Regions from separate parts of the Blastococcus sp. SYSU D00820 genome, predicted to be linked through region 1. Evidence: riboswitches for the same ligand, from Rfam matches in the RefSeq annotation. Region 1 holds a riboswitch; each other region holds the start of a gene.
What was found. A riboswitch is a leader RNA that binds a small molecule or an ion and turns the genes downstream of it on or off. The one in region 1 is predicted to bind cyclic di-AMP.

Region 1 (5,282 bases):
GCCCGGGCCCTCGGTCTCGGCGATGTCGGAGACGGCGACCGCGGTCAGGCGCTCGTGCGGCAGGTAGGGGCGCCCGGGGTCGCCGATGTAGACCTCCGCCCCCCGGTCGCGCAGCCGCTCGAGGAACGGCAGCACCCGCTCGGTCATCGCGCGGTCGTAGCAGACGTCGCCGGCCAGGACGACGTCCACGCCGGGCAGGTCGTGGCCCAGCACGTCGCCGAGCACGCTGACGTCGCGGATGCCGTTGAGGACGGCGTTCACGCCGATCGCCGTCCGGCTGAACGGGTCGACGTCGCTGGCCAGCAGGCCGGTCGCCCCGGCCAGTGCCGCGGCGAGCACGACCAGGCCGCTGCCCGCCCCGAGGTCGAGGACCGTCCGGCCGGCCACGACCTCCGGGGTGTCGAGGACGAAGCGGGCCAGGGCCTGCCCGCCGGGCCAGGCCGCCGCCCAGAACGGCGGGGCGTCACCGGCTCCCCCGGCGTCGACCTCCATGGCCTCCCACAGGGCGACGACGTCGTCGGCGACGTGCAGCCGGACCTCCGGCACCGACGAGGGCCGGCGCACCTGGGTGTGGGCGCGGACGAAGGCGGCGGGCACGGGGACGAGCGTCACCCGGGGATCCCACCACCTGGCCCCGCGCCGCCGCGGCGGCGGCCCCGCTGCAGGGTCCCGCGCCGAGCCTGCGAGGCGTGGGGGGCAGCGGCGGCCCCGCTGCAGGGTCCCGCGCCGAGCCTGCGAGGCGTGGGGGGCAGTGGGGTCCTTCTAGTACCAGCCGGTCGACTGGCTGTGCGCCCACGCGCCGCACGGCGAGCCGTAGCGGTTCTCGATGTAGATCAGCCCGGCGTCGATCTGGCGGTAGCCGTCGCTGGTCTTGGCGATCCCGGTGCCGGCCCAGGTCGAGTCGAGGAACTGCGGGATGCCGTAGGCGGTGCTGGTCGGGTTCTGCGCGTTGGGGTTCCAGCCGCTCTCCCGGCCCCAGAGGCGCTCGAGGCAGTCGAACTCCCCGCCGCTGCCGACCTGCGCCATGGCGTAGTCCTTGAACGAGCCCTGCCCACCACCCGAGGAGGAGGGGGCCGGGGCGGCGGCCGGCTGGGTGGCGGCCTGCTCGGCGGCGGCCTCGGCAGCGGCGGCGGCCTCCGCCGCCGCCTGCGCCTCGGCAGCGGCCTGCGCGGCGGCCGCGGCCTCGGCGGCCTGGCGGTCGAGCTCGGCCTGGTCGGCGGCGGCCTGCGCCTGGGCGGCCTGCGCCTCGGCGGCGTCGCGCTCGCTGCGCGAGGCGGCGAGGTCCTCCAGGCCGGTGAGGTCGGGGGTGGCGGCCGCGGCCTGCTCGGCGGTGATGCCGAGCTGCTCGGCGACGCTGACCGACACCGACGCGGTCCGGGTCTCGGCGTCTGCGGCCGGCGGGCTGGTGGTCAGCACGTTGACCAGGACGGCGCCGGCGGCCGCGGCGGCCAGGTAGAGCGCGGGGCGGCGCGGGCCGAGCGGGGTGGTGGCGCGGCGGGCGCGGCGGCGGCCCCGGGCGGGGGCGGCGGGAACGGCCGGCGCCTCGAGGGTGTCGGCGGCCGGGGACTGCGGGGTGCTCGTGGGCATGGGGGTGCGGTGCTCCGAGGGAGAGTGCGCGCGCGGAGGCGACCCCGGTCCCGGGGCGGCGACCCCGGCGCTGCGGTGGTCTTCGGGGGGCCGGCGGCTCTGGGGCCGGCCGGCGTCAGCGGGTCAGGACGTCGACGTCGGCGGCGCGGTGCGCGGCCGGGAGGCCCTGGAACCCGAGGGAGCCCGGAGGCGGGGCATGCGGAGACTCTCCGTTCCTTCTGCGGCCGCCTACCGAGTTAGCTGACGGGTTCGGGCGGGAAGGAAGCGCCCTACCCGGCTGACGGACGGCGGGCGTCCGGCAGACGGGATTCACCCCGGTGCTGCGGTGGGTCCCCGGCTCGCGTCCACGGGTGCGGACACGACTCGGCGGCGCCCGGCCGGGCTCCCCGGATGGGGACTGCGGACCGACCGGACGCCTCGACCGTAGGCGGCGTTACCGTCCCGTGACAATGCCGCGAGCGGGATTCCCGCCGTGAGGAAGCTCGCGCAACCCCTGTGACGGGTGGGGCGGGGAGCGTCCGGAGTGGCGCCGGCCTCAGCTCGCCGACACCGGACGCCTGGCGTCGGTCAGCTGCACGAGGTCCTCGGGCAGGCTGCCGGCCACCACCTGCAGCGCGTCGCCGATCTGGCCGGTCAGCCGGCGCAGCGACCGCCGGGCCTCGTCCCGCTGCGCCTCCAGCGCCTGCACCTCGGCGGCGACGGCGGCCAGCCGGGCGGCGGCCGCGGCCTCGGCGGCCTCGCGGTCCTGCCGGGCACGCTGCTCCTCGTCGGCCAGGCGCGCGGCGAGTTCCTCGGCGGCGGCGCGGCGCAGCTCCTCGGCCTCCCGCCGGGCGCCGGCGAGCAGCTCGTCGCGCTCGGCCCGGGCGGCGTCCCGGAGCGCGGCCACCTTGGCCAGCCGGGCCTCGGCCTCGGTGCAGGCCTCGGCGCGGATCCGCTCGGCCTCGGCCTCGGCGTCGGCCACCGTCTCGGCCGCGCGGCGCTCCGCGCGCTCGACCAGCTCCCGCACCTTTCCGCCGTCCCGCTCGCGGACGAACTGCGCCAGCCGGCGGCGGGCGTTCTGCAGCTCGCCGGAGCAGGCCGCGTAGCGGCTGAGCAGGTGGTCGCTCTCCCGGCGCGCCAGGGCGATCTCGTTCTCCGCCCAGGCCACGTAGGTGTCGACCTGGAGCCGGTCGTAGCCGCGCAGTGCGCCCGAGAAGCAGGGGTCGGTGCCGAGCAGCGCGTCGAGACCGCGAGCGGGCCCGGCGCCCGGCGCAGGAGTGGTCGGTACCTCTTCGCGCAGCGACATGGAGCACCCTCCGGGTCCGCCGTCCCCCTCCGCTCCCACCTGCGGAGGGGATCCGCCCACGACCCACGATGACGCACCGGCGCGCTCCGCGAAGGGCGATCCGGAGCCCTCCGGAGCGCTCCCGGCGTAGTCCAGCGGCGCGTGCCCGGCCCACTACGCAGGGGCAATGAGAGGTCACGGAGCGGTCACGAAGCGGTCACGACCGGAGCGCGGGGAATGCCCGCCCCCGACCCCCGGTTGCACGGGCCAGTAGTTGCACTCTCAACCAAAGAGGCGATCGACATGCAGTTCGGGATCTTCACCGTCAGCGACATCACGCAGGACCCGACCACCGGCCGCACCCCCGCGGAGGCCGAGCGGATCAAGGCCGTCCAGACGATCGCGCTGAAGGCCGAGGAGGTCGGGCTCGACGTCTTCGCCCTCGGCGAGCACCACAACCCGCCGTTCTTCTCCTCCTCCCCGACCACGCTGCTGGCCTGGATCGCCGCCCGCACCACGCGGCTGCAGCTGTCGACGTCCACCACGCTGATCACCACCAACGACCCGGTGAAGATCGCCGAGGACTACGCGATGCTGCAGCACCTGGCCGAGGGCCGGGTCGACCTGATGATGGGCCGCGGCAACACCGGCCCCGTCTACCCGTGGTTCGGCCAGGACATCCGCGAGGGCATCCCGCTCGCCGTCGAGAACTACGCGCTGCTGCGCCGGCTGTGGACCGAGGACGTCGTCGACTGGTCGGGCAAGTACCGCACCCCGCTGCAGGGCTTCACCTCGACCCCGCGCCCGCTGGACGGCGTCCCGCCGTTCGTCTGGCACGGTTCGATCCGCAGCCCGCAGATCGCCGAGCAGGCCGCGTACTACGGCGACGGGTTCTTCGCCAACCACATCTTCTGGCCGGCCGAGCACACCGCCCGGATGGTCGAGTTCTACCGCCGCCGCTTCGAGCACCACGGGCACGGCGGCGCCGACCAGGCCATCGTCGGCCTCGGCGGGCAGGTGTTCATGCGCAAGAACAGCCAGGACGCCGTCCGCGAGTTCCGGCCCTACTTCGACAACGCCCCGGTCTACGGCCACGGCCCGTCGCTGGAGGAGTTCACCCGCGAGACGCCGTTGACCGTGGGCAGCCCCCAGCAGGTCATCGAGCGCACGCTGGGCTTCCGCGAGTACGTCGGCGACTACCAGCGGCAGCTGTTCCTCGTCGACCACGCCGGGCTGCCGCTGAAGACGGTGCTCGAGCAGCTGGACATCCTCGGCGGGGAGGTCGTGCCGGTGCTGCGCCGCGAGTTCGCCGCGCTCAAGCCCGCGCACGTGCCCGACGCCCCCACCCACGCCGCCCTCGTGGCGGCCCGCGCCGCGCAGCAGCAGGAGGAGGTCCCGGTCCGATGAGCACCCGCACCCTCGCCGTCGTCAGCGCCGGGCTGAGCACGCCGTCGTCCACCCGGCTGCTGGCCGACCGCCTCACCGCCGCCACCGTCGCCGCCCTCGGGCGGCGCGGGGACGACGCGACCGTCGAGGTCGTGGAGCTGCGCGAGCACGCCCGCGACCTCGCCGACGACCTGGTCACCGGGTTCGCCAACCGGTCGCTGCAGGCGGCGCTGGGCACCGTGGCCGGGGCCGACGGCCTGATCGCGGTGACGCCGGTGTTCTCGGCGTCCTACAGCGGCCTGTTCAAGACGTTCGTCGACGTCCTGGACCGCGACGCGCTGGCCGGCACCCCGGTGCTCATGGGCGCCACCGCCGGCACCGCCCGGCACTCCCTGGTGCTCGAGCACGCGATGCGGCCGCTGTTCGCCTACCTGCGCGCGGTGACCGTGCCGACCGCCGTCTTCGCCGCCGCCGAGGACTGGGCCGGCGGCGACGGCACCAGCCGCAGCCTGGCCGAGCGGGTCGACCGGGCCGCCGGCGAGCTGGCCGACCTGGTCGGCGGCCGGCCGGCCGCGGTGGCCCGGCCGGTGCTCGACGGCCCGTTCGGCGGGACGCCGTCGTTCGAGGAGCTGCTCCGCGGCGGTCACTGACCGCCGCGCGGCTCCCAGCGGAACCAGCGGACCGCCACGACGGCCGCGACGGCGCCCCACCCGGCCAGGACCGCGACGTGGTCCCAGCCGATCGACGGCGTGACGTGCCAGGCCTGCGCCAGCGCGCTCTGGAAGTGGCGCAGCGGGAACAGCCCGCCGATGGTGCGCATCCACTCCGGGCCGCCGACCAGGAACACGTCGGAGAAGAACGCCAGCGGGAGCAGCACGACGAGGGCGACGGGACCGACCGCCTTCGCCGTGGGCACGAACGAGGCGAGGGCGAACCCGCAGGCGGTGAGCGTCAGGGTGCCCAGGAGGACGATCGGCAGCCCCAGGAGCACGGCGCCGGCGGGCAGCCGGACGTCGAAGGCCAGGACGGCGACGCCGAGGACCAG
Region 2 (5,282 bases), on a different contig from region 1:
CCGAGGACCTGGTCGCCGTCACGTTCCTGTCCGTGGCCGTCCCGCCGATGACGGCCCGCCGGCTGATCCGCACGGAGGCCGCGCGCTTCGCCGACCTGCTGCACGCCGTCGGCCCGGACCGTGACCTCGTCACCGAGGACGTCGCGATCGACAAGGCCTGGCCGGCCCGCCGGCTGAACAAGGCGCTCGACGACCTGCCGGGCATCGGGCCGACGATCGCCAGCAAGCTCCTCGCCCGCAAGCGGCCGCACCTGGTGCCGATCTACGACTCCGTGGTGGCGAAGGTGACCGACGCCTACGACACGCAGTGGGAGCCGCTGCGCAGCGAGCTGCGCCGCAACGACGGAGCACTGCACCAGACCCTGCTGCGTCTTCGGGAGCAGGCCGGCATCGGACCGCACGTCTCGGCCATCCGCGTCTACGACGTCATCACGTGGATGGAGGGCAAGAAGAAGGGCTACGCGCCCGCGACGCCCGCCGAGGCGATCGGCGCCGCACTGGCCGACGTCCCCGAGGACGAGTAGCCCGGACGCACGCGACCCCCGCCCGGAGGCCCGGACGGGGGTCGCTGCGTCGGTGCGGCCCGGTCAGGGGCAGCGCTCCTCGCGCTTCACGACGCCGAAGTCGATCTGCCCCTCGACGTCGCCGGTGACCTGCTGGCCGGCGGGGACGTTCTGCGTGCAGACGATCCAGTTCGAGTCGACGACCTGGTTCCGGCTGCCCAGGAGGTCGTGGGAGACGCTGTAGAAGACGCCGAACTGCTGCACCGTGTTCTGGGCGGTCTGCAGGTCCACGCCGACCAGGTTCGGCATGACGAAGTCGACGACCGGCTCGGCGGCGGTCGTGGGCGCGGGCGCCGTGGAGCTGGCCGGGGGCGGCGCGACGGGCTGGGTGCTGGGCGACGCCGTCACCGTCTCGGTGACGACCGAGGGCGTGCTCTCGGCGTCGGCCGACGCGTCGTCCCCTCCCCCGCACGCCGAGACGGCGACGCCGGCGGCGAGGAGCACGGCGAGCGCGGGAAACCGCGGGCGCCGGCGGAGCGGCGTCGATGGCAGGGACCGGAGGTGGTGCGACTGGTGCATGGGAGTGACCGTCGCACCCGCGGGAGCGGTCGTCGGGCATTTACGGTCCGACGCCGTCCCGGATGACTCCGCCGTCCCACCGATCCCGCCCGGAACGCCGACGACCCCCGCCCGGAGGTCCGGGGGGGGGTCGTCTGCGGTGGGATCAGGACGTCACTGGAGCGCGACGGTGACGCCGCCGGAGAAGGCGGAGTCGTGCAGCTCGAGCGAGGCCGGCGTCGTGCCGACCGGCACGTCGAAGATGACCTTGCTGTTCAGCGTGTTGCCGGGGTTGATCTCCTCGTACAGCGAGGCCGAGTTCGGCAGGTAGAACGAGGCCTCGGTGTCGGCGCTGAACTCCTGGCCCTCGGCGTTGCGCAGGGTGGCGTTCTCGCCGAAGAAGCTCTGCGCCTCGTTGCCGATGTTGCTGATGGTCAGGTCGACGATGCAGAAGGTGCCCTGCGCGGTGATGCTCACGTACTGGTCGCCGAGGCTGGTCGCGCTGCAGTCGACGCCGTTGACGACGAACTGGAACTTGCCGTCCAGCGCCGGCTGCCCGATGCCGACGGACGACGACTCGCTGGAGCCGCCGGAGGCCGAGCCGGCGGAGGAGTCGTCGGACCCGCCCTTGCCGGTCTGCGTCGCGATGATGGCGATGACGACGATCGCGACCAGGGCGAGGAACCACGCCTTCTTGTAGAAGGGCTTGCTCGTGGGCTGCGGGGGCGCGGGCTGCTCGGCGGGCGCCTGGAGGTTCTGGACCATGGGATTCCTCGGTGCGTCGGTGGATCGGAGCGCGGACCGGGGGCCCGCTCGACGTCGTCATCGGCGGACCAGTACCGAGACGACTCGGAACGGCCCCATTTCGGATCCCTGTGGTCACAGCACTCCCTGTCGCCTCACAGGGACGTCGGCTCCCGACGCACGCGACCCCCGCCCGGAAGGCCCGGGCGGGGGTCGCGTGGTGTGTTCGGCTGCGGGTCAGCGCACCGGGCCGCGGCCGCGGCCGGCGCCGCCGCCGCGCTTCTTGTTCTGCTCGCCCATCTGCGCGATCAGCTGCTTGATCTTGGCCTGGTTCTCCGGCTTGCGGGCCAGGTCGTAGGCCTTCTTGGCGATACCGGCGACCGCCAGGTTGCGGAGCATGCCCATGGTCGGAACCTCCCTCGGTTGGTTGCCAGGGAGTCTGCCCGCACACCGGGACGGCGAATCATCGCGCACGGGTGATCATGCGTGGCTACGGGCTGTCACGCAGCGCCGGTACGCGGCGATCTCGGAAGGGTCGGGGCCGCAGCCGTCGCCGTCCTCCGCGAAAGGGCAGGTGGGCGCGCGCACTCCGGCTCCGCAACGCCCGGATCCGCTCCCGGTCGGGCAGGCGTGTCGGCGCCGTCGGCCGGGTGGAGACCTCGGCGGGCGGTACCTAGCGTCGTCGCGGTCCGGACGAGACCCGCACCCGCTGCCGCACCCTGGCCGCACTCGCCGGACACCGCCGAACCGGGCATCCGCCCGGGCCGGGGACCCACCGATCCACTGGGGTGAAGCGCTGTCCGGGAACGGACGGCGCCGGGCGACTTCCGCGCCCGAACCCGTCAGCTGACCCGGTAGGCGGTGCACGGAACAGAGGAGAACCGTCGTCCATGACGACCATGCGCACGTCCCTGCCCCGCCGGTCCAGCCGCTCGCTGCGCGGCGCCGTCATCGCCCTGGCGGCCGGTGCCGGGGTGGCCCTCACCCCGGCGGTGGCCTCCGCCAGCGCCGAGGCCCCTGCGGCCGCGGCTCCCGCTGCTGCCGCGCCGGTCGCGGCACCCAACGCCGCGGCGCAGACCGCGGTCGACGCCGCGCTCAGCCAGCAGGGCAAGCCCTACGCCTGGGGTGGCTCGGGGCCGTCGAGCTACGACTGCTCGGGGCTGGTGCAGTACGCCTACCGGGCGGCGGGCATCGAGCTCCCGCACTCGTCGCGCATGCAGTCGACGATGGGCGCGCCGGTCGACCGGGCGAGCCTGCAGCCGGGTGACCTGGTCTTCTACTACTCCCCGGTGAGCCACGTGGGCATCTACATCGGCAACGGGCAGATGGTGCACTCCTCGACCTACGGCAAGCCGGTCGCCGTGGTCGACGTGGACGACATGCCGGGCTACAACTCCGCGCGGCGGATCGCCTGACCCTCGGGTCCGACGCCCGGAGCCCCGGCCGCCGCGCGCGGCCGGGGCTCCGGCGCGGTCAGGACCGGCAGCCGGCGTAGGGCCGGTGCGCCGGCTGCAGCGAGAAGACCGCCTCCGCGTCGCGCGGCCAGGTGCTCAGGAACAGCAGGTTGAACCGCAGGTTGTAGAAGCCGTGCGCCCCGGCGTCGCGGACGGCGGCGGCCACCGCGTCGGCGTCGTGGTGGGCGAAGCGCTCGAGCTCCCCGAAGACGGCGAGGGTGACGGCCTCATCGGCGGCGTCCATGACGACGACGGGCAGCCAGTCCTCGGCCGGCGCGGTCTGGCTGAGCAGGATGTGCACCCGGTTCGGCGCATGGCCGACGCCCGTGCGGCCGCAGGTCAGCGGAGCGGTGCGGACGGCCTCGCCGCCGTTCGGCTCGTACATCTCGGACACCGTCGTCCTCCCCCGTGTCGTGCTGGTGCTGTACCGCGCGGTGCCCAGCCCACCACCGCGCATGCACGCGGGACCGTTCCGACCATCGGTGTGGGTGAGGGCGGCGGCGGATCGGGTGAACCGGCGGGCCTCCGGTGACGGAGCGCGACGGATCAGGGCTGCGCGAACACGCCCAGCTCGGAGACCACCGTGTTGAGCAGCACGCCGCCCTCGTCGGCCACCTCCCGCAGGTAGATGGTCTGTTCGGGGGTCTGCCCGTTGAAGGTCCACGGGCCGCGGGGGCTGTCGTCGACCTCGCCGAGGTCCTGCAGCGCGGCGGTCAACGCCTCGCCGGACACGTCACCGGCCGCTTCCAGGGCCCGGGTGAGGACGTTGGCGGCGTCGTAGGCCTGCATGGCGTACACCGTCGGGAGGACCCCGTAGGCCTCTTCGTAGGCCTGGACGAAGGCCTGGTTGGCCTCGTTGTCGATCTCCGTCGAGTAGTGCAGCGAGGTGCGCACCCCGATCGCGGACGCACCCTGGCCCTCCAGCACGCTGCCCTCCGTGAGGAACCCGGAGCCGTAGAGCGGGATGGTGTCCTTGAGCCCGAAGTCGGTGTACTGCTTGACGAAGGCGACCGCCTCACCGCCGGCATAGAAGCAGAACACCGCGGCTGCGCCCGAGGACTGCGCGCCCGAGAGGAACGGCTGGAAGTCCTGCGTCGTGCCGAAGGGGGTGAGCGCCTGCCCGGCCACGGTTCCGCCGCCGGCCTCGTAGGCCTGGATGAAGCCCGCCACCACCTCCTGCCCAGCGGCGTAGTCGGGTGCCATGACGAACACCGGCCCGATGCCCTCGGCGGCCAGGTGGTCACCCATCGCGGCCGCCACCTGCGCGTTCGTGAACGACACCCGCCAGACGTAGGGGTTGGTCGCCTCGCCGGTGATCGGCCCGGCACCGGCGTTGCCGATCAACAGCACTTTCTGCGCCTCGTTGAACTGCTCGGCCACCCCGAGGGCGGTCGCCGAGTTGACCACGCCGACGACGACGTCCACATCGGAGAGCAGGCCCTGGATGGCGGGCACGCCCGTGTCGGGCCCCTCCCCCTCGTCCGCGGTGACGGTCTCCACCTCGTACTCGCCGAGCCGGCCGTCGTTCTGGTCGAGCCACAACTGCCAGCCGTTCTGCATGTCCACGCCGATCGGCGTGTAGACGCCGGCCTGCGGGATGACGAGCCCGACGGTGATCGAGCCGCCGCCACCGCCGCCGCCACCGCCGCCGCCGTCGCCGCCGTCGTCGCCACCGAGGCTTCCGCCGGAGCACGCGGTGAGGGCCAGACCGCCGATGCCCACCCCCGCGGCACCCAGGAACTGACGGCGAGAGAGGTCGGGGACTGCCATGGATGCCTCCGGGTGTCCGGACGTGCTCCGTCGCACGTCGTCCGCTACGGGAGTTGATCGAACAGGTGCCACCGCCCCCGACCGGCCCGCCAGGGGAGATCTCGACCAACCGAGCCGGACAATATTTCTCCCGACCGGTCGGTTGACCGAATTGTCGGCAGAACCTACTCTGCGATGCAGGTCACGACAAGGGAGGTAGCCGTCATGAGCGTCGCGACGACAGGGGAACGCCGGATCTACCGCGAGGGCGACG
Region 3 (5,282 bases), on a different contig from region 1:
GAAGGCCCGCCAGATGCCCATGCCGACCGACCGCGTCTCGAGGTTGACGCCCAGCGCCCGCCGCGTCCACGACCGGACGCCGTCGGCGCCGACCACCAGGTCGTAGCGACCGGTCGAGCCGTCGGAGAAGGTGACGTCGACGCCGGCCTCGTCCTGCGCCAGCTCGGTGAACGTGGTGCCCAGGCGCACCTTGACGCCGACCGCGGTGGCCCGGTCGACGAGGATGCGGGCCAGCTCGGGACGGGGCATGCCCATCGCGGCGGGGAGGTCCGGGCCGCCGGTCTTGGCGTCCGGGATCTCGGCGACGACGCTGCCGTGCGGGTCCGGCGCCCGGATGCCGGTGACGTCGAAGGCGTAGCCGGCCGCCTGCACCTGGTCCCAGACGCCGAGGGAGCGCAGCTCGCGCAGCGCGTTGCCCTGCAGCGTGATGCCCGAGCCGAGCGCGGCGACCTCGGGCTTGATCTCGACCAGGTCGACGGCCACGCCACGGGCGGCGAGGTGGATGGCGGTGGCGGCGCCGGCGAGGCCGGCCCCCACCACCAGGACGCTGTTCACTGCGGGCATCGGTGGCTCCTTCGTCACTTGACCGCGAGGGGGTTGACCGGGGCGCCGACGGCGCCGGTCACGGGGAGGGGGGCCGCGGCGAGGAAGAACTCGTAGCGCCCGTCGGCCGCGCAGTCGGCGGCCAGGGCGTCGAGGTCCCACATCTCGCCGATGAACAGGCCCATGTTGGGGATGGCGACCTGGTGCAGGGGCTGGAAGGCGACGTCGAACTCGTTGGGCCGCACCTCGAAGCCCCAGGTGTCGGTGGCGATGCCGGCGATCTCGCTGCGGTGCAGCCAGTCGGCGGTGGTGAACGACAGGCCGGGGGAGTGGCCGCCGGCGTAGTCGCCCCAGCCGCGGCCCTCGGCGATGTCCCGGCGGGCGCGGGTGAGCCGGCCGGTGCGCACGACGACGAGGTCGCCGCGGCCGACGTGGGAGGTGCCGCCCTGGGCGGCGATCGTGGCGTCGAGGTGCTCGGCGGTGATGGCGAAGCCGTCGGGGAGCTCGCCGTCGGTGCCGATCGCCCGGCCGACGTCGAGCAGCACGCCGCGGCCGGCGAAGCGCGCGGCGGTGGTCTCGATGCCGGTGACCTTGTCGCCGTCGCTGGTCACCACGTCGCCGGCGCGGCGGCCGTTCCAGGCCATGCCGTGGTCGAAGATGTGGCCGAGGCCGTCCCACTGGGTCGAGGCCTGCAGCGGCATGGCGATGACGTCGTCGGCGCCGCCGAGGCCGTGCGGGAAGCCCTGCACGCCGCGCTCGGCGTCGGTGCCGGTGTCCAGCATCGTGTGCACCGGGTTGGTCCGCCGCCGCCAGCCCTTCTGCGGGCCGTCCATGTCGAAGGACTGCGACAGCGAGAAGCTCACCCCGCGCCGGATGCAGGCCGCGCCCTCGAGGCGCTTGGCCTCGTCGAGGAAGTTCAGCGTGCCCAGCACGTCGTCGGCACCCCAGCGGCCCCAGTTCGAGCACCGCTGCGCGGCGGCGGCGATGGCGCCCTCCGGATCGGAGCGGTCGAGCCGGTCGGCGGCGGGCCGGGATGGAGCAGGCAGCACGTCGGGTCCTCCTCGAAGCGACGTGCACCACAGTCCCGGGCGGTGGCCTATCACGGAAGAGGCAATCGATGATGGGTGTCATCAATGCCGTCGATACCCTCGGCCGGTGAACCTGAGCAACCTCGACCTCAACCTGCTGGTCTCCCTCGACGCCCTGCTCGAGCAGCGCAGCGTCACCCGGGCGGCGCAGCAGCTAGGGCTCAGCCAGCCCGCGCTGTCGGCGTCGCTGGCGAGGTTGCGCCGGCACTTCGGGGACGAGCTGCTCTCCCGGGTCGGCAACGCCTACCGGCTCACCCCGCTGGCGGCCCAGCTCCGCCCGCGCGTCCGGCTGGCGCTGGACGGGGTGGAGCGGGTGTTCACCGCGCAGCCGGACTTCGACCCCGCCGAGTCGACGCGCGAGTTCTCCGTCCTGCTCAGCGACTACGGCTGCGCCGTCCTCGGCGACACGCTGGCCCAGCTGCTGGCCGAGGAGGCCCCCGGCGCCCGGCTGCGCCTCCTGCACAACACGCCCGATGCCGTCGACCAGGTGCAGGAGACGCTGCTCAACCGCGACCTCCTGGTGCTCCCGCACGGCTTCATCAGCGACCTGCCGCACGCCGACCTGCACCAGGACCGGTGGGTGCTCGTCGTGTCCGCCGACAACCCGGTGGTGGGAGAGGAGGTGACCGTCGAGCACCTGGAGTCGCTCCCGTGGGTCGCCACCTACCACGGGCCGACGGCCTCCACGCCCGCCGCCCGGCAGATGCGGATGCTCGGCATCGAGCCGCGGGTCCAGGTGGTCACCGAGAGCTTCCTCACGGTGCCCGGTCTGGTCGCCGGCAGCGGCCGCATCGCCTTGCTCCAGGAGCGGCTGGTGCGGTCGCTGCCGCTGGACGCCGGCGTGCGGGCGCTGCCCCTCCCGTTCGACGCCGGACCGCTGATGGAGGCGATGTGGTGGCACCCGGTGCACGACGGCGACCCCGAGCACCGGTTCTTCCGCGACCTCGTCACGCGGGCCGCGCGGCAGGCGACCGAGCCGCTCGCACCCTGACCCCGGATACACCGCCCGCCCGCGCGGCGACCGCCGCGACACGCATCACGCTGACGAAACGCCGGTCTCCGATTGTCACGAGTCCATAACGACGACTACCGTGTCGGCGTCCGACCGGTCGTCACGACCCCTGCCGGGGGAGTCCGGGCGGACGCCGCCGAGTCGCCCTCCGGGGCGAGCCGGGGACCCACCGCACCACTGGGGTGAATCCCGCGTCGCAGGACCTCGCGTCCCGCGCCGGGTAGGGCTGCTTCCCGCCCGAACCCGTCAGCTGACTCGGTAGGCGGCCTTCTGGGAGAAACGGAGAGCCGCCCGATGGCGCGCCCTGCCACTGCTGCACGTCCTCGATCGACCCGGCACTGCCGGCCCCTGGTGCGCCCGCGGATCTGACCGCCGGCCGGGCCCGTCCCCGCCGCCGCCGTCCCCGCACCCATCCCACGGCCCCCGCGCCCCTGGCGCCGCCGTGCCCGCACCGCTCGGAGCACCCCCCTCGATGGATCCCCGTACGACCACGTCCGGCCACGCCGCCGGCCGCCGCACCCGCACCGCCCGCCGCCGCGTCCTCGCCGGCCGCCGTCCCGGTCTCCTGCTGGGGGTCGCCGTCGCCGGCGCCGTCCTCGGCAACGTCGTCCTCGGCGTCGACCCCGGAGCGCAGGCCGAGGCCGGCGCGTCGGAGACCGTGAGCGTCGCCCAAGCCCTCGGCCTCAGCGCCCAGAGCGGTCCCGTCGACGTCACCGAGAACCTCCAGCCGCTGGAGGACCTCGCGGCCAGCCGCAGCACCCGCGAGGCCGAGGAGGCCGCCGCGCAGCAGGCGCAGGCCGCCGCCGACCAGGCCGCCCTCGACGCACAGCGGGCCGCGGCCGAGGCCGCCGCCCGCGCCGAGGCGGAGGCCGCCGCGGCTGCGGCCGCGGCCGCGGAGGCCGCCGCGGCGGCCGAGGCGGCCGCCGAGGAGGAGTCCTCCTCCGGCGGCTCCGGCTCCTCTGGCGGCTCCGGCGGCGGCGGGGCGTCGGCCAGCACCGCGGCCACCTCGGTCGCGCAGATCCGCAACACCGCCGGACCGGTGTCGTCGCGGGTGCAGGCGGCCGCCGACGCCGTGGTGAGCAACGTGCCCGGCGCCGGGGGCATCACCCTCGGCGGCACCCGCGCCAGCGCCACCGACCCGGACGGGCACCCGTCGGGGAACGCGCTGGACTACATGGTCATGTCCGACGCCGCGCTCGGCGACGCGATCGTGGCGTACCACATCGCGCACTGGGACGAGCTCGGCGTGGCCTACATCATCTGGGAGCAGCGGATCCTCCAGTCCCCGGGCGGCTCCTGGTCGACCATGGAGGACAGGGGCGGCGTGACCGCGAACCACTTCGACCACGTCCACGTCAACTACCGGTGAGCGCGGGCGGTCCGGGCCGCCGTAGCGTCAGCGGCGTGGCACGCGAGTACGACGACGGCGAGGACGACCGCGCTCGGGACGGCGCACCGCCGGCCCCGGAGATCCCCTCCCTGGCCTCCCTGCGGTCGCCGGCCCGCCGTTCGGCGCTCGACCTGCTGGTGCCCGAGCGGCCGGCCGGCCCGCCGGCGCGACCGGCGCGGCCGGCGCCCCGGCCGCCGGAGTACGCCGACCTGCTGCTGCTCGGCCGCGTGGTCGTCCGCTCGCTCGCCGGGCTGCCCGGCCGCTGCCTCCGGCGGCTGCTGACCCGCTGACGGTCCGCCCGTCCCGCTCCTCCTCGGCCCGACCCGCGCCTCCCGGCGCCGGTCGGGCCGAGTGCTGTCCGGGCACCGCGCGCCGCGATCCGGCCCGCCACCTCGGCGATCAGGTAACAGAACGGTCAGCGTCGTTGACGCCGCTCTCGTGATCCACCTAACATCCGGCGGCAACCAAGCACTTGCTTGGGAGCACGCCGGCTGCCTTCCAGACGGCGGTTCCGCACGCGTACGGGCACCACCCCCATCCGACCGGCCACACCCCGAGGAAGTGGTATGCGGACATCCCGGACCCGAATCGCCGCCGTGACGGCGGCCGCCTCGCTCGCCCTGGCGACCGCCGCCTGCGGCGGTGGCGACGACGAGCCCAACCGCCCCGAGGCCAACGCCGAGCTGACCGGGGAGCCGATCATCATCGGCCTCGACGAGGACAGCACCGGCCCCGGCGCCTCCTACAGCGTCATCGCCGGCAACGCGATCCGTGCGGCGATCGACCAGCTCAACGCCACCGACGGCATCCTCGGCCGCCCGGTCGAGCTCGTGGTGGAGAACGACGAGAGCGACCCCACCAAGACGCCCTCGATCGTGCGCAAGCTGATCGACCAGAACCCGGCGTTCCTCATCCTGCAGAGCTCCGGCGCGGCGATCGCTCAGGCCAAGCCGGTCGTCCAGCAGGCCGGGATCCCGGCGATCGCGCCGACGTCGATCTCCCAGTCGGTCGCGCTGCCGCCCGACGCGGACTTCACCTACACCCTGGCCAATCCGCTCAACGACTTCGTCGAGACCTACTGCGGCGCCTTCGAGGAGGCCGGCATCGAGACCCTCGCCGTCCTTTCCGACGCCTCGCCGACGATCGACGGCGTCAACGGCCTGCTGCTGCCCGGTCTCGGCGAGTGCGTGGAGTTGATCGCCGAGGAGGAGGCGCCGGTCGACACGTCCGACCTCAGCGCCCAGGTCGC
Region 4 (5,282 bases), on a different contig from region 1:
CGCGGCGCAGGCCGGCGTCGGACAGCAGGTCGGCGACGGCCGCGGCGACCTCGCCGGGTGAGCGGGGGTCCCGCACGACCCGGCCGGTGACGCCGTCCTGCACCGCCTCGGGCGCTCCCCCGCTGGTGCCGGCCACCACCGGGCGGCCGACCGCGGCCGCCTCCAGGTAGACCATCCCGAGCCCCTCGACGTCCAGGCCCCCGCGCCGGGTGCGGCACGGCATCGCGAAGACGTCGCCGGCCGCGTAGTGGGCGGGCAGCTGGTCCGGCGGCACCGGACCGGTGAGGACGACGGAGTCCTGCAGGCCGCGCGCGGCGACGGCCCGGCGCAGCCGTGCCTCCTCCGGCCCCCCTCCCACGAGGAGCAGCCGCGCGCGCGGGTGGCGCGCCAGCACCTGCGGCCAGCCGGCCACGAGCACGTCCTGGCCCTTGCGCGGCACCAGCCGGGACACGCAGACGACCACCGGCGCGTCCCCCAGGCCGTGCCGGCGGCGCACCACCGCGCCGTCGGCGGCCGGGGAGAACGCCTCGACGTCCACCCCGGGGGACAGCTGGGCCAGCCGGGCCCGCTCCCCCAGCGCCGGCGCCAGCCGGCTGCGGGTGTACTCGCTGATGTAGGTGAGCGTGTCCAGCCCGGTGGCGATCCGGCGCATCAGCGCCCGCCCGCCGGGCACGGCGACCCAGCCGGTCTCGTGCCCGTGCGTGGCGCCGACGAGGTGCCGGACCCCTGCGGCGCGCAGCCGCGGTGCCAGCAGGCCCAGCGGCGCGGCCGCCCCGAAGAACGCGGTGTCGCAGCCGTACCGGCGCACCAGGTCCACCGCCACCCGGGCCGTCCCCGGTGTCGGCAGCAGCATCGCGGTCGGCCGGCGCACCACCGGGTAGGGCAGCGCGGCGTCGTACTCCTCCCACCCCGGGGACCGGGAGGCCAGGACCACCAGCGACTCCGGCGGCCGGCGGGCCAGCAGGGCGGCCACGAAGGTCTGGATGCCGCCCTGGCGCGGCGGGAAGTCGTTGGTGACGACGAGGGTGCGCCCGGTGCCGGTCACCGCGGTCCCAGCCTCGTCCAGTCACCGGCCATCGCCACCCGCTGCGGCCCGGTCGGGTGGGAGCCGAAGAACCACTGCCAGGCGGCCGGCGGATCGGGGTCGGAGAGGTTGGTGACCGCCAGCCGGTTTTGCATCGCGACGAAGGCCTCCGGATCCCCGGTGAGGTCGAGGGCGTGCAGGTCGGCCCGGGCCTCGACGTGCCGGGAGACCAGGTTCTGCACCGGGGTGCCCAGCAGGGCGCCCACGCCGATCAGCAGCAGCACCACCGGGACCGCCCGGGGATCGCCGGGCGACTCGGCGCCGGCCCGGCGCAGCAGCGGCGTCCAGCTCAGCAGCCAGCCGAGCGCGGCCATGCCGGCCGCGGCGCCGAGCGCACCCATCAGCGTGCCGGTCAGGACGTCGTCGGTGGCCACGTGGCCGAGCTCGTGGGCGACGATCGACTCGATCTCGTCGTCGGGCAGCTGGTCGAGCAGCGTGTCGTAGAGGACGATCCGCCGCGTCGACCCGAACCCGGAGACGTAGGCGTTCAACGACGTCGTCCGTCGCGAGGCGTCGGCGACCAGGACGTCCTCGACCGGGGTGCCGCTCTCCTCGGCGAGCTCGAGCAGGTCGGTGCGCAGCTGGCCGGCCGGCAGCGACTCGAAGCGGTTGAACGCCGGCTCGATCAACACGGGGTACAGGAACGAGCCAGCGACGACCAGGCCGGCCGCGCCCAGCGACGCCCAGGCCCACCAGGTCCGCGGAGCCCGCCGCACCAGCCAGACGAGGAGCAGCAGGCCCACCGCCGTCAGCGCGGCGTCGATGGCGGTGGAGACGGCGACGTCCCGGAGCCACAGCGGCCAGCTGCGGGTGGACAGTCCGTACCGGTGGCGCAGCACCTCGCCGTAGGCGGAGACCGGAAGGGTGACCAGCCGGCCGACGACGAGGAGCGCGATCGTGCCGAGCAGCACCTGCCATCCCCAGCCACCACCCAGCGGACGGGCCACCAGGCGCACCAGCCGCCCGCCGAGCCGGGTGAGGCCGAGCACGGCGGAGACGGCGAGGCCGAGCAGCAGCGAGGTCAGCGACGCCGGGCGGATCGACGCGGCGAAGGCCTCGGCCCGGGCCACCACGTCCGCCGGCAGCCCCTCGCCCGGCCGGATCGGTGTCGCTCCGCCGGGCGGCTCGGGCAGCAGCGTCCACGGGGTGCGCAGGACGATGACCAGCACCAGGGCCGCGGCGAGTACGCCCGCGACCACCAGCGCGGCCCGACGGGCGCTCACCCGGCCGATCCTAGAGCGGCCGGCCCTGGAGACGACGCGGGCCGGTGACCTCGAGGGAGGTCACCGGCCCGCGTCGCTGGACCCTGTCGTCAGGCGATCCGGCGCATCGCGGTGATCCCGCCCATCGAGTCCACGCTGACGACCTTGACCGGCTGGCCGGAGGTCGAGGCGTGCACCATCTGGCCGTTGCCGATGTACATCGAGACGTGGCTGACCGGGCTGTAGTAGAAGATCAGGTCGCCCGGCTGCAGCTCGGCCCGGGAGACGGCCTGGCCCATCTGCGACTGCATGCGGCTGGAGTGCGGCAGGCTGATCCCGGCCGCCGCGTAGGCGTACTGGGTCAGGCCCGAGCAGTCGAAGGAGTTCGGCCCGCCGGCGCCCCAGACGTAGGGGTCGCCGACCTGTGCCAGCGCGGTGTCGACCGCCACCTGGGCAGCGCCGCTGGCGGCCGCCACCGGAGCGACCACGGGCACCGACTCACCGGCGTGCGCCGCGACGACCGCTGCCTGCTGCGGCGCCGACAGCCGGTCGTACTGGGCCTGGTACTCCGCGATGTCGTCCTGGAGCTGCTGCTCCTGCGCGGTGAGGTCGTCCAGCGTCTGCTCGGCCTCCGCCTCGGCGGCGTCGGCGTCGGCCTGGGCCTGCTCGGCGGCCTCGGCGGCCTCGGACACGTCGGCCAGGACGGCCGTGGTGTGCCCGGCGATCTGGTCGAGCGTGGCCAGCGAGGCGACGAAGTCCTCGGCCGACTCGCTGGTCATCAGCAGGTCGAGCGTGGCCATGTCGCTGCTGCTGGTGTAGGCGCTGCGGGCGACCTGGCGGATCTGGCCGTCCAGCTCGCCGAGCTGCGCCTCGGCGTCGGCGACGGCCTGGCGCGCGGCCTCGGCGGCCGCCTGCTGGGCCGCCAGCTGCTCGCGGGCCTCGTTGACCTGCTCGGAGACGACCTCGAGCTGGTGGCTGGCGTCGGCCACCAGCTGGGCGGCCTCGGCGGCGCTGCCGGCCTGCTCCGGGTCCGCCGCGGCGGTGCCCGGCAGGAAGGTGAGCGTCAGGGCGGCGGTGGTCCCCACCAGGACGCCGCGGCTGAACCGTCGGACGACGGGGCGGCGGAAGAGGGGAAGGCGGCCCGCTCCGTTCGCGGAGCCGGGGTGGAGCTGTTCGCGTGCATGCCCCAGTACAGGGCGAGGGGTCGCCACGGGCGGCGGCTCTCCGTTCTTCCTCAGCAACCGCCTACCGAGTTAGCTGACGGGTTCGGGCTGGGAAGAAAAGGTGCCCTATCTCTGCGCCCCGCTGCCGCGGGACGTGTGCCCCGGCGGACCGGCGCACGCGAGAACTCACCCCAGTGCTGCGGTGGGTCCCCGGTTCACCCCCGGCGACGCGGACCCGAGGGCCCCCGCACACCGGACGGTGATTCGGCGGTGCCCGGCCGAGGTCACCCCGTGTCGGGTGACGACCACTCGGTCGGACGCTGACACGGTACGGACGTGATGCAGTTGTGACAAACGCGCACCCCCTGGATTGTGGGAATACCCACTGTGAGGAGCGACGCCACTCCGTGGCGTGACCACTGGGGTGCGCGAGCCCACGCAGCGTCAGACGGCGGCTGCTGTCCGTGATCCGTGCCGGTCACCGGGCCGCCCCCTCAGCCGGTCCGCCGGCGCCCGCTCCCCCGCCCCGGGGCCGCCCCCGGCTCGTGCCGCAGCGGCGGCACCAGGCCGACGTCGGCCAGCGCCCGCACGGCCCGGCGCTCGACGTCGTCCAGGTCGACGACCACGCCCGGGCCGGGCGCGGCCACCTCGGGTGCCGGCGTCCGGGCGGGACGCCCGGCCAGGGGGACGACGGCCGGGTCCTCGGTCTGCCACGTCGGCGGGACGCCGAGCAGCACGGTGACCACACAGTCCGCGCAGCCGGTGCCGCGGGCGGTGCAGGTGTCGCAGTCGATGAGCATGGCTGCTCTCCTCGATGGCTGGTCTCTCTTCCGCGCCGGACGGTAGGGAGCGCCACCGACAATTCCGGCTCAGGTGCCGGCGTACTCCCAGTGCCAGGGCTCCTCGCGGCCGTTGCCCGGGTCGGCCCACGTGGGGTGCAGGAAGCCGAACCGGCCGGCGTTGGCGACCATCCACTGGTACTGCGGGGTGCCGAACACCTCGATGCCCCCGCAGAGGTCGACCGCCAGCCCCCAGCCGTGGTTGCTGGTGCCCGGCACCGCCGCCAGCGCGGGCTTCTGCCCGTAGAGCCGCACCTGGCTGGCGTAGGTGCGGTAGGAGTCGGTGATGCAGATCGGCGTCCCGAAGGACGCGGCGAAGGCCGCGCTCATGGCCCGGTAGGCCGCCGCCGCGTCGCAGCGCAGCGTGTGCCCGGCGACGCCCAACGGGCACATGGCGCTGGGCGGGATCAGCCCGTTGGGGTAGCCGCCCCACGAGCGCGCGCCGTCGTAGCTCGGCGGGTAGACGGTGTTGCCGCACTCCACCCGCAGAGCTCCGCCGGTCGGCGCCGGGGCGTCGACCGGCGGTCGTTGCCCGAGGCTCGGCCGGCCGATGCCGAGCACCTGGTCGGCCGGCAGCCGCCGCACCACGACCGCGCCGGCGCGGGCGTCGGCGGCCAGCATCGTCTGCGGGTCCAGGGCGATGCCCACGTGCCCGAGCCCGGACTCGCCGGTGCCCAGGAAGACGAGGTCGCCGGGGAGCACGTCGGCCGGGGCGACCGGCACGGTGACGGCGAACAGCCCGGCCTGGTCACCGGGCAGCTCGACCCCGGCCGAGCGGTAGGCCGCCTGGACCAGCGAGCCGCAGTCCCACGACTCGGGCCCGGCGGTGCCCGGCGCGTAGGGCAGGCTCAGCGCGTCCATGGCGGTGGTGACGGCGGTCAGGGTCTCGGCGGGGAGCACCAGCAGCGACGTCGGCTGGCGGGGCAGCTGCGCCGCGCCCGCCTGGGCACCGCCGCCCGAGGCCGCGACGGGCACCAGCCCACCCGGCAGACCC

Region 2: linked by a shared signal. The riboswitch ahead of ACI79R_RS10745 (NlpC/P60 family protein) and the one ahead of ACI79R_RS16955 (aggregation-promoting factor C-terminal-like domain-containing protein) in region 1 are both predicted to bind cyclic di-AMP.
Region 3: linked by a shared signal. The riboswitch ahead of ACI79R_RS14770 (hypothetical protein) and the one ahead of ACI79R_RS16955 (aggregation-promoting factor C-terminal-like domain-containing protein) in region 1 are both predicted to bind cyclic di-AMP.
Region 4: linked by a shared signal. The riboswitch ahead of ACI79R_RS10150 (NlpC/P60 family protein) and the one ahead of ACI79R_RS16955 (aggregation-promoting factor C-terminal-like domain-containing protein) in region 1 are both predicted to bind cyclic di-AMP.

Annotation. Positions count from the first base shown of each region.
Region 1 covers NZ_JBJGZW010000017.1:41,178-46,459, reverse strand. Annotated here, with positions in the region: gene ACI79R_RS16960 (class I SAM-dependent methyltransferase) at 1-612, opposite strand, end outside; gene ACI79R_RS16955 (aggregation-promoting factor C-terminal-like domain-containing protein) at 763-1,587, opposite strand; cyclic di-AMP (ydaO/yuaA leader) riboswitch at 1,800-1,956, opposite strand; gene ACI79R_RS16950 (hypothetical protein) at 2,123-2,872, opposite strand; gene ACI79R_RS16945 (LLM class flavin-dependent oxidoreductase) at 3,155-4,258, shown strand; gene ACI79R_RS16940 (FMN reductase) at 4,255-4,887, shown strand; gene ACI79R_RS16935 (ABC transporter permease) at 4,881-5,282, opposite strand, start outside.
Region 2 covers NZ_JBJGZW010000008.1:11,253-16,534, forward strand. Annotated here, with positions in the region: gene ACI79R_RS10725 (DUF6308 family protein) at 1-524, shown strand, start outside; gene ACI79R_RS10730 (hypothetical protein) at 588-1,007, opposite strand; gene ACI79R_RS10735 (DUF4352 domain-containing protein) at 1,236-1,826, opposite strand; gene ACI79R_RS10740 (hypothetical protein) at 2,043-2,210, opposite strand; cyclic di-AMP (ydaO/yuaA leader) riboswitch at 2,536-2,681, shown strand; gene ACI79R_RS10745 (NlpC/P60 family protein) at 2,696-3,220, shown strand; gene ACI79R_RS10750 (hypothetical protein) at 3,279-3,653, opposite strand; gene ACI79R_RS10755 (ABC transporter substrate-binding protein) at 3,806-5,029, opposite strand; gene ACI79R_RS10760 (Phenylacetic acid catabolic protein) at 5,234-5,282, shown strand, end outside.
Region 3 covers NZ_JBJGZW010000013.1:72,923-78,204, reverse strand. Annotated here, with positions in the region: gene ACI79R_RS14785 (FAD-dependent oxidoreductase) at 1-564, opposite strand, end outside; gene ACI79R_RS14780 (cyclase family protein) at 579-1,592, opposite strand; gene ACI79R_RS14775 (LysR family transcriptional regulator) at 1,699-2,622, shown strand; cyclic di-AMP (ydaO/yuaA leader) riboswitch at 2,768-2,923, shown strand; gene ACI79R_RS14770 (hypothetical protein) at 3,116-4,012, shown strand; gene ACI79R_RS14765 (hypothetical protein) at 4,048-4,323, shown strand; gene ACI79R_RS14760 (ABC transporter substrate-binding protein) at 4,630-5,282, shown strand, end outside.
Region 4 covers NZ_JBJGZW010000007.1:71,618-76,899, reverse strand. Annotated here, with positions in the region: gene ACI79R_RS10160 (glycosyltransferase family 4 protein) at 1-1,045, opposite strand, end outside; gene ACI79R_RS10155 (M48 family metallopeptidase) at 1,042-2,307, opposite strand; gene ACI79R_RS10150 (NlpC/P60 family protein) at 2,397-3,371, opposite strand; cyclic di-AMP (ydaO/yuaA leader) riboswitch at 3,514-3,686, opposite strand; gene ACI79R_RS10145 (hypothetical protein) at 3,944-4,249, opposite strand; gene ACI79R_RS10140 (D-alanyl-D-alanine carboxypeptidase family protein) at 4,319-5,282, opposite strand, start outside.